DNA from 2 places in the Pandoraea sp. PE-S2R-1 genome. Region 2 is predicted to be linked to the other one. Evidence: predicted binding sites of a transcription regulator. Region 2 holds the regulator's gene; the other holds the start of a gene.

Region 1 (4,422 bases), on a different contig from region 2:
TGCTGGCGTATGTCGGTTCTCGCTTCGTGCTAGAGGTGGTGCTGCATCGCATGACGGAGACTTGAAGCGCGATGCGCAATATCTTGCTGTTACTGGTGTTGTTGGTGCTGGGCACCTGGTGGATGCGTCATAACGAGCGCAAGCGCGATGCCGACCGTATGCGCCCGCCGCCCGCGAGCGGGGCGAAGACCACCGTGCAACAGTCGCTGCCGCCGGCCGAGCGCATGGTGCGCTGCCAGGAGTGCGATACCTATCTGCCCGAGAGCGACGCGATACATGGCGCCGGCGGCACGCATTTTTGCAGTGGCGCGCATCGCGACGCCTATCTCGCGCGCGAACGCCGCGCCTGAGCCCCGAAGCGCGGCCTCACCGCGCATACGTCGGGGCCCATTCCTCGCATATTCCCCGCGCTTTCTTTCCCGCTGCCTCTCTCTATTAGCAAGCCTGCCCCGGTGGCCGGCTTGCGCATGCCTGTCGCATGCACTAAAACACAGTAACCAGCCCCGTACAAAACAAGAACAAGCATGACGAGACGGGATGGGGGATCAGTCGACAGGAGGGCGCCATATGTTGATGCGCAGACGGATGTATTTCCTTCTTCCCGATTTGGCGAGTGCGCAGCGCACGATGAGTGACCTGCTGCTGGCGCGAATCGAGGAGCGTCACATCCACTTCATGGCACGTGACGAAATGGACCTGGAGGGACTGCACGAGGCTAACCTCCTACAGACTTCCGATATCGTGCACGGCGCCGAAGCCGGGCTCGTGATCGGTGGCTTCTGTGGGCTGGCAGTCGGTGCAGTCGCGGCGTTTTTCCCCATCGTGGGCACACGTCCCCAATGGGAGTTGATGATCATTACCGCGCCGCTCGGTTCGCTGTTCGGCGCGTGGGTGTCGAGCATGATCGGCGTATCGGTGCCGAACTCGCGGCTCAAGATGTTCCGCGAGCCGCTGGAGCAAGGCCAGATTCTGCTGATGGTCGATGTGCGCGAGAGCCGCGTCGACGAGGTTCGCGAGATGTTGAAAGCGCACCATCCCGAAGCGCATATGGAAGGGGTGGAGGCGGCGATTCCGGCATTTCCGTGATCGATGGGTTCATCCGGCCGGCAACGGCCAATGGCGCCGCCCCTGTGAGCGGTGCGGGGTGGTACGCGTGTTGCACGACACGAGTCCGTTGCCACCCCCGGGCGTGGCAACGCCCATGGAAGCCTCTCGGCCTAGAACGGCGAGAGGCTTCTTCTTTGGGGATTCTGCCGATTTTTTTCCGGGCATCGGGCGGGCACAGTAGCGGGAGTGCGCATCACATCGTGCGTCATATCGAGCATCCCTTGACACCCCGCCACGACCGTTGGGCCCCGCGTCGGCGGCGTTACGCCAAGTGGGCTACAATGGCGCCCCTCGCTCTACGGGAGATCGCCGTGCCCGTCATGCTCCAGTCATTTGTGTCCCCTATCGTTGCCCACCGGCCGGATCGCCGCGTCAGCGCTTGCGCTGCGGTATCTCGTATGTTGTCGCGGGGCGCGGCATGAACGCACCGGATCGATCGAAGGTCGAAGGCGCGCCGAACCGGCTGCCGGTCTTCACGCTCGACACCGAAGGCTGGGTGCGCGAAGCGCAGCGACTGCCATCGCCGAATTTCGATGCACGTCCGGCCGGGCTGCCGACCGACTTGCTCGTGGTGCACAACATCTCGCTGCCGCCGGGGCAGTTCGGCGGCGACGAGATTCCCGCGTTCTTCCAGAACCGGCTCGACCACGACGCGCATCCGTTCTTCGACGAGATTCGCGGCGTACACGTGTCGTCGCACTTTCTCGTGCGCCGCGATGGTGCGTTGCAACAGTTCGTGTCGTGCGACGCCCGGGCATGGCACGCCGGTGCATCGTCGTTCGAAGGGCGGGCGCGCTGCAACGATTTCTCGATCGGGGTGGAGCTGGAAGGCACCGACGAGACGCCGTTCACCGAGGCGCAGTACGCGACGCTGGCGGCGCTGACGCAAACGTTGCAGCTGCGTTACCCGATTCAAGCTGTCGCCGGACATGCCGATATAGCACCGGGCCGGAAGACGGATCCGGGGCCGCATTTCGAGTGGCAGCGGTGGCGCCGGATGGCGGGCCTGAACCCTGCGATGTTGCCGTTTCAACCGGCGGATTAACCCCCATGCCGGACTAGGTTTTGCTTGACACGGCGACGCCACGGGCCTTCCCGGCGACACAAATTTTTGAGTTTGCGGAGTGCGTCATCTCCACTATACTTAGTGCCAATTCGGGTGCCGACCACTATATGTAGTGGTTTTTCATGAGGTCGGCGCAGGAAGCAATATCCATCAATACCGTGCTGTCCCGCGGCGTTTTGTGGGGCGGTACAGCAGCAAAGCCGTGCAGCGGACACCTCGAACCCTTGGCCGTCCGTCGGTCGTACGGTGTTCAGCACTTCGCTCCATCGGCGCCCCCAAGGGCGCATTTTTGCCGGCCGTCAAACTGGTAGAGACGCGCTAACAGCACCATCTCATTGGAACGGGAGTTTTTACATGCAGACTAACGAAAACCTCACCCGCCCGAACCCGACGGCCGCCGCGAATGCCGGCAGCACGGGTGCGTCGGCGCCCCAAACCACGGGCGCCTTCGAACCGGCGACCAACGCCGACTTCAAAGTGATTCGACGTAACGGCGCGGTGGTGGGTTTCGAGCCGTCGAAGATCGCCATCGCCGTGACCAAGGCGTTCCTCGCCGTGAACGGCGGTCAGGGTGCGGCTTCGGCGCGTGTTCGCGAACTCGTGGAGCAACTGACGCAAGCCGTCGTGCGTGCGCTGGTGCGCAGCCGCCCGAACGGCGGTACGTTCCACATCGAAGACATTCAGGATCAGGTCGAACTCGCGCTCATGCGCGAAGGCGAGCACAACGTCGCACGTGCCTACGTGCTGTATCGCGAAAAGCGTTCGCAAGAGCGTGCTCACTCGGTCGAAACCACGCAAGAATCGGCAGCGCCTGACGCGCCGGTGCTGCGTGTCACCGACAACGGCGTGACGCGCTCCCTCGACATGGGCGTGCTGCGTGGCGTAGTGCAGGCTGCTTGCGAAAACCTCGGCAACGAAGTCAGCGCCGAGCCGATTCTGACCGAAACCCTCAAGAACCTGTACGACGGCGTGCCGCTGTCGCAGGTGTACGACTCGGCGATCCTCGCCTCGCGTACCCTCATCGAGAAAGAGCCGGCGTACAGCCTCGTCACCGCTCGTATTCTGATGCACACGATCCGCCGCGAAATCCTCGGCGAAGAAGTGCCGCAGGGCGAGATGGCAGCCCGTTACGTCGAATACTTCCCGCGCTTCATCAAGCAAGGCGTGGAAGCCGAACTGCTCGACGAGCAACTGCTCACGTATGACCTGGCCAAGCTGGGCGCCGCACTCGACGCGTCGCGCGACCTCCAGTTCAACTATCTGGGTCTGCAAACGCTGTACGACCGCTACTTCCTGCATATCGACAGCCATCGCATCGAAATGCCGCAGGCGTTCTACATGCGCGTGGCAATGGGTCTGGCATTGAACGAAGTCGAGCGCGAAGCGCGCGCGATCGAGTTCTATCAGATCCTCTCGAGCTTCGACTTCATGAGCTCGACCCCGACGCTGTTCAACTCGGGTACGCGCCGCTCGCAGCTGTCGTCGTGCTACCTGACGACCGTCTCGGACGATCTGGAAGGCATTTACGAAGCGCTCAAGGAAAACGCACTGCTGTCGAAGTTTGCCGGCGGTCTGGGCAACGACTGGACGCAGGTTCGCGCGCTCGGCTCGCATATCAAGGGCACGAACGGCAAGAGCCAGGGCGTGGTGCCGTTCCTGAAGGTGGTCAACGACACGGCCGTGGCCGTGAACCAGGGCGGCAAGCGCAAGGGCGCGGTCTGCGCGTACCTGGAAACGTGGCACCTGGATATCGAAGAATTCCTGGAACTGCGCAAGAACACCGGCGACGACCGTCGCCGTACGCACGACATGAACACGGCGAACTGGATTCCCGATCTGTTCATGAAGCGCGTGATGGAAGGCGGTGAATGGACGCTGTTCTCGCCGTCGACCTGCCCGGACCTGCACGACAAGTACGGCAAGGCCTTCGAGCAGGCGTACACCGCCTACGAAGACAAGGCAGCGCGCGGCGAACTGAAGCTGTTCAAGAAGGTGCCGGCACAAGCGCTCTGGCGCAAGATGCTGGGCATGCTGTTCGAAACCGGCCACCCGTGGATCACGTTCAAGGACCCGTGCAACATCCGTTCGCCGCAGCAGCACGTGGGCGTGGTGCACTCGTCGAACCTGTGCACGGAAATCACGCTGAACACGAGCGAGACCGAAATTGCCGTGTGTAACCTCGGCTCGGTGAACCTGGTGGCTCACCTGAAACAGACGGCCAACGGCTACGAGCTGGATCACGAGAAGCT
Region 2 (4,422 bases):
CTTCGTCTCGCAGGGTTGGGGGCAGTTCACGATCGGGCGCAACCTGTTCATCAGTAACGGGGTGTGGGACTTCGATCCGTTCCAGCAGCAGGCCTTCTCGTCCGCGTCGCTGGTACGCGGACGCAACTGGCCGCAAGCGAGTAACACAGTCAATTATCAGAGCCCGAACTGGTATGGCTTCGATATCGCCAGCCAGTACGCCTTCTCGAACGTCGTCGGGCAGTTCACGAGCGGCCGAGGCCTGGGCGCCCAGTTGACGTACACCCACGACCGCTTTCAGTTGCGCGCGTTGTATGACGAAATTCGCGATTCCAACGGGCGGTTCACCGACGTGTTCGCGTCATCGCGCGAGTACTTCGCCGGTGCCAACATTTTCCTGAACCGCTTCACGGTGTCGCTGGGCTATACGCACATGTCGGCACCGGATGCGCCGACACCGAACTTCGCCACGCGTGCCGATCACTACTGGGCCGGCGTGAAGTATCAGGCGACGCAAGTGTGGGCCGCGAATGCCGCCGTGTATCACGTCAACGTGCCGAGCTTCGGTCACGCGACGATGTTCGAATTGGGCACGACGTACAACCTCTCGAAGCGCACCTTCCTGTATGGCACGGTCGCCTACGTGTTGAACAGCGCCAACCAGAGCTTCTCGGTCGCGGCGATTCCGAGCGATTCGCTCGACAACCCGCCGCCAGGAAAAGGCCAGACCGGCGCCTATATCGGGATCTCACACTCATTCTGACGTCGCGGCCGCCGCGTTACAGCGCGAGGCTGGCCAGTCCGTCATCTCACGAAAAACCCGCCGGGCCCTCTGGGCTGCGGCGGGTTTTGCTTTGTGCACGCGCTGATCGTGACTTTCTGCCGTCAAGTATCGGGGTGACGCCTCGACTTAGAAGCGATACCGCGCCGAGACACCGCCCCCCACAGTGGTTTCACCGCGGCGGGCGCTCATGCTGCCCCCGACATGCACGTCGAACTGCTTCTGGAATTGAACGTCAACGCCAAGATCGGCCGTAACGATGTGGGCGCCGAGCTTCGCGCTCTGAACCGTGAACGAACGCGTGGCGCCGTAGAAGGCGTTGGTCAGGCTGCTGCGCTTGTCGCCAAACTCGTACTCGTAGGCCACGCGTAGCGAGGGAATCGCCTTGCCGCCCCCCACGTTGACCAGTTCGCGCCACAGGCGCACGCCGACGATGCCACGCGTTGACGTGCGTGACTGCGAGCCGATCTTCAGGGCATTCTCAGCGGAGATGTCGCCGCCGGTCTCGTCGAAGGCGTTCACGCGCGTGGACAGGAAGCGCATACCCAGCGTCGAATCCACGTTGATGCCGGCAAGGGCATTGCGCCGCCCCACTTCGCCGAACGCGCCGAAGGTGTTGCCTCGCGTGTTGCTTTTGATGCGCGGCGAAACGTCGCTCGTGTCGATGCTGCGATCGCTCTTCAGGCTGTGATTGGTGTACGACACGCCGCCGTTGACGAGCCACTGCTGGTCACTCAGATGCGACGCGTACACACCCAGACTGACGCTGTTGACCCGGGCTTCGCCCAGTTGATCCTCGATCTGCGAGTTGTGATTGCCCACGCCCAATGACGCGCCAACGATCGTGTTCGCACTGATTCGCGAGTCCACACCGATCGCACCGTTCACGCCACGCACGTCGAACAACCCCGTTTCGCCGTTTTGATGTGAGCGCTCGCCGGTGAACGACGCCCAGCCGACGATGTTTCTGCCGTCGGGCGCAAGGCCCTTGCCGGGGGCGTCATCGAACATCGCCCCGCCGCTCATCATCCGTGTTTGCATGGCCCGTTGAAATGCGCTGGCCGCCCCTTGCGCCATGGCGGCGTTGTTCAACTGCGCCGCACCTGAGAGCACGATGAGCGTGCGGCGCATTTCAGCCACTTCTTCAGCATTCGCCGGCGACACCCCCATCGAGAAAAGCGCAACCGCCGCTGAGAATATTCCGCCGATACGAAGCGTGAACGACTGATAACCCACTGCTTTCATTTGATAACCCCTCATTTAATTCGCGAGAAATGATGAATCGCTTCATCACGCTCCAGACGACGGCATATCGCCATCCGGCAAGGCTCGCGAATTCTATGAGGCAGCTTATGGAAAGCCGGTCACCCATACGTTCTTTTAATACATCACTCAATCTTCATTTGGACGTTTTCCCAACATTGCAGATTATCGACATTAAATTCACGGAATGAATAGCCAATAAAAAACCCGCCGCACCCTTTCGGGAACGACGGGTTTTCCGTCCTGCATGCGCAGCGTTTGCGGCGCTCGTGTTCAGGCCACCGGCTTGCGCTTGGGCTTGACGTCGGTGCTGTCGATCTCTTCGAGCACATCGCGGAACTCCGCGATGTCTTCGAAGCTGCGATACACCGACGCGAACCGGATGTACGCGATCTTGTCCAGACGCTTGAGCTCGCGCATCACCAGTTCGCCAATGCGCTGGCTCACCACTTCGCGCTCCGCGCCGGCCAGCAGCTTGTACTCGATGCGCGCAATCGCGGCATCCATCGCTTCGGCACTCACGGGGCGCTTGCGAATCGCCAACTGCATGCTGGCGCGCACCTTCGCACGGTCGTACTCCGCACGGCTGCCGTCTTTCTTGACGACGGCCGGCATCGTCAGCTCGACGCGCTCATAAGTGGTGAATCGCTTGTCGCACGACGGACAGCGCCGGCGCCGCCGAATGGCAGCGCCGTCTTCCGCTTCACGCGAGTCGATGACTTGCGTGTCGTCATGCCGGCAGAACGGGCAACGCATGCGTGCGGGGCCGTCCGCTTAGCCGTAGACCGGGAAACGCTTGGTCAACTCGGCCACTTGTGCACGCACCTTGGCCAGGTTTTCCTCGTTTTCCGGGTTTTCGAGCACGTCGGCGATCAGGTTGCCGACCAGCTTGGCTTCGTCTTCCTTGAAGCCGCGCGTGGTCATTGCCGGCGAACCCAGACGCACACCGCTCGTGACGAACGGCTTTTCCGGATCGTTCGGGATCGCGTTCTTGTTCACGGTGATGTGCGCAGCACCCAGGGCGGCTTCCGCTGCCTTGCCGGTGATGTTCTTGGCGCGCAGATCGACCAGCATCACGTGCGATTCGGTCTTGCCCGACACGATACGCAGACCGCGCGCTACCAGCGTCTCGGCCAGCACGCGTGCGTTCTTCACGACTTGCTCTTGATAAGCCTTGAATTCCGGCGTGGCGGCTTCCTTGAACGCGACGGCCTTACCGGCGATCACGTGCATGAGCGGGCCACCCTGAATGCCCGGGAAGATGGCCGAATTGATCGGCTTCTCGAACTCGGCCTTCATCAGGATCACGCCGCCGCGCGGGCCGCGCAGGCTCTTGTGCGTCGTGGTGGTCACGAAGTCGGCGTGCGGCACCGGGTTCGGGTACACACCGGCGGCGATCAGACCGGCGTAGTGCGCCATGTCGACCATGAAGTACGCGCCGACCGACTTGGCGATCTGCGACATACGCTCGAAGTCGATCTTCAGCGCGAAGGCCGAGGCACCGGCCACGATCAGCTTCGGCTTGTGTTGCTGCGCGAGCTTCTCGGCAGCGTCGTAATCGATGTCTTCGTTCTCGTTCAGGCCGTAGCTCACCACGTTGAACCACTTGCCCGACATGTTCACCGGCGAACCGTGCGTCAGGTGACCGCCGTGGGCGAGGCTCATGCCCATGATCGTGTCGCCCGGCTTGAGCATGGCGAAATACACGCCCTGATTGGCTTGCGAGCCCGAGTTCGGCTGCACGTTCGCGGCTTCTGCCCCGAACAGCGCCTTCACACGGTCGATCGCCAGTTGCTCGACGACGTCGACATATTCGCAACCGCCGTAGTAGCGCTTGCCCGGATAGCCTTCGGCGTACTTGTTGGTCAGCTGCGAGCCCTGCGCTTCCATCACGGCCGGGCTGGTGTAGTTTTCCGACGCGATCAGCTCAATGTGGTCTTCCTGACGCTGATCTTCCTTCTGAATCGCGGCCCAGACTTCGGGATCGACGGCGGCAACAGTGGATTTCGATTTATCGAACATGGCGTTTGCGTTGAATTGAACAGGTTTTCCGGGAGGGGATGGCGCAGCGCATCTTCCTTTGTGCTTTGGAAGACGATAGACAGGGCAGCACCAACCATCACGGCTGCCCAGGCGAACGGCAAATAAGACCCCTGCGCTTCCCGGTGGGTTGCTCCACCTCGGGCACACAAGGCTGTGCACCCTAATCGCCAGTCACGCGGGGTTTGTGGCGTCGATAGTGTATGCGAGCTTTGGGCGTTAGGCAACCGCCCATGCCGCCCGCCGCGCGCGCCCCTCTTACGCCCCTCTACGCCCGTTACACGCGCACAACAACCTTGCCGAACGCCCCCCGGCGCAGGTGCGCCAAGGCCTGGCCGAAGTCTGCGAAATCGTAGACG

What was found. The regulator NrdR, encoded in region 2, represses ribonucleotide reductase genes. The targets are predictions, from matches to a motif close to CACNANATNTNGTG.
Region 1: CDV44_RS01515 (ribonucleoside-diphosphate reductase subunit alpha) is a predicted target of NrdR. The motif match lies at 2,275-2,288, and genes of this name have one in related genera.

What each region holds. Positions count from the first base shown of each region.
Region 1 covers NZ_NGUR01000005.1:53,967-58,388, forward strand. Annotated here, with positions in the region: gene CDV44_RS01495 (inner membrane protein YpjD) at 1-65, shown strand, start outside; gene CDV44_RS01500 (PP0621 family protein) at 72-350, shown strand; gene CDV44_RS01505 (DUF1269 domain-containing protein) at 574-1,086, shown strand; gene ampD (1,6-anhydro-N-acetylmuramyl-L-alanine amidase AmpD) at 1,526-2,152, shown strand; gene CDV44_RS01515 (ribonucleoside-diphosphate reductase subunit alpha) at 2,528-4,422, shown strand, end outside.
Region 2 covers NZ_NGUR01000007.1:130,393-134,814, reverse strand. Annotated here, with positions in the region: gene CDV44_RS03285 (porin) at 1-742, shown strand, start outside; gene CDV44_RS03280 (autotransporter outer membrane beta-barrel domain-containing protein) at 890-2,005, opposite strand; gene nrdR (transcriptional regulator NrdR) at 2,297-2,779, opposite strand; gene glyA (serine hydroxymethyltransferase) at 2,798-4,045, opposite strand; ZMP/ZTP riboswitch at 4,144-4,251, opposite strand; gene CDV44_RS03265 (NAD(P)-dependent alcohol dehydrogenase) at 4,341-4,422, opposite strand, start outside.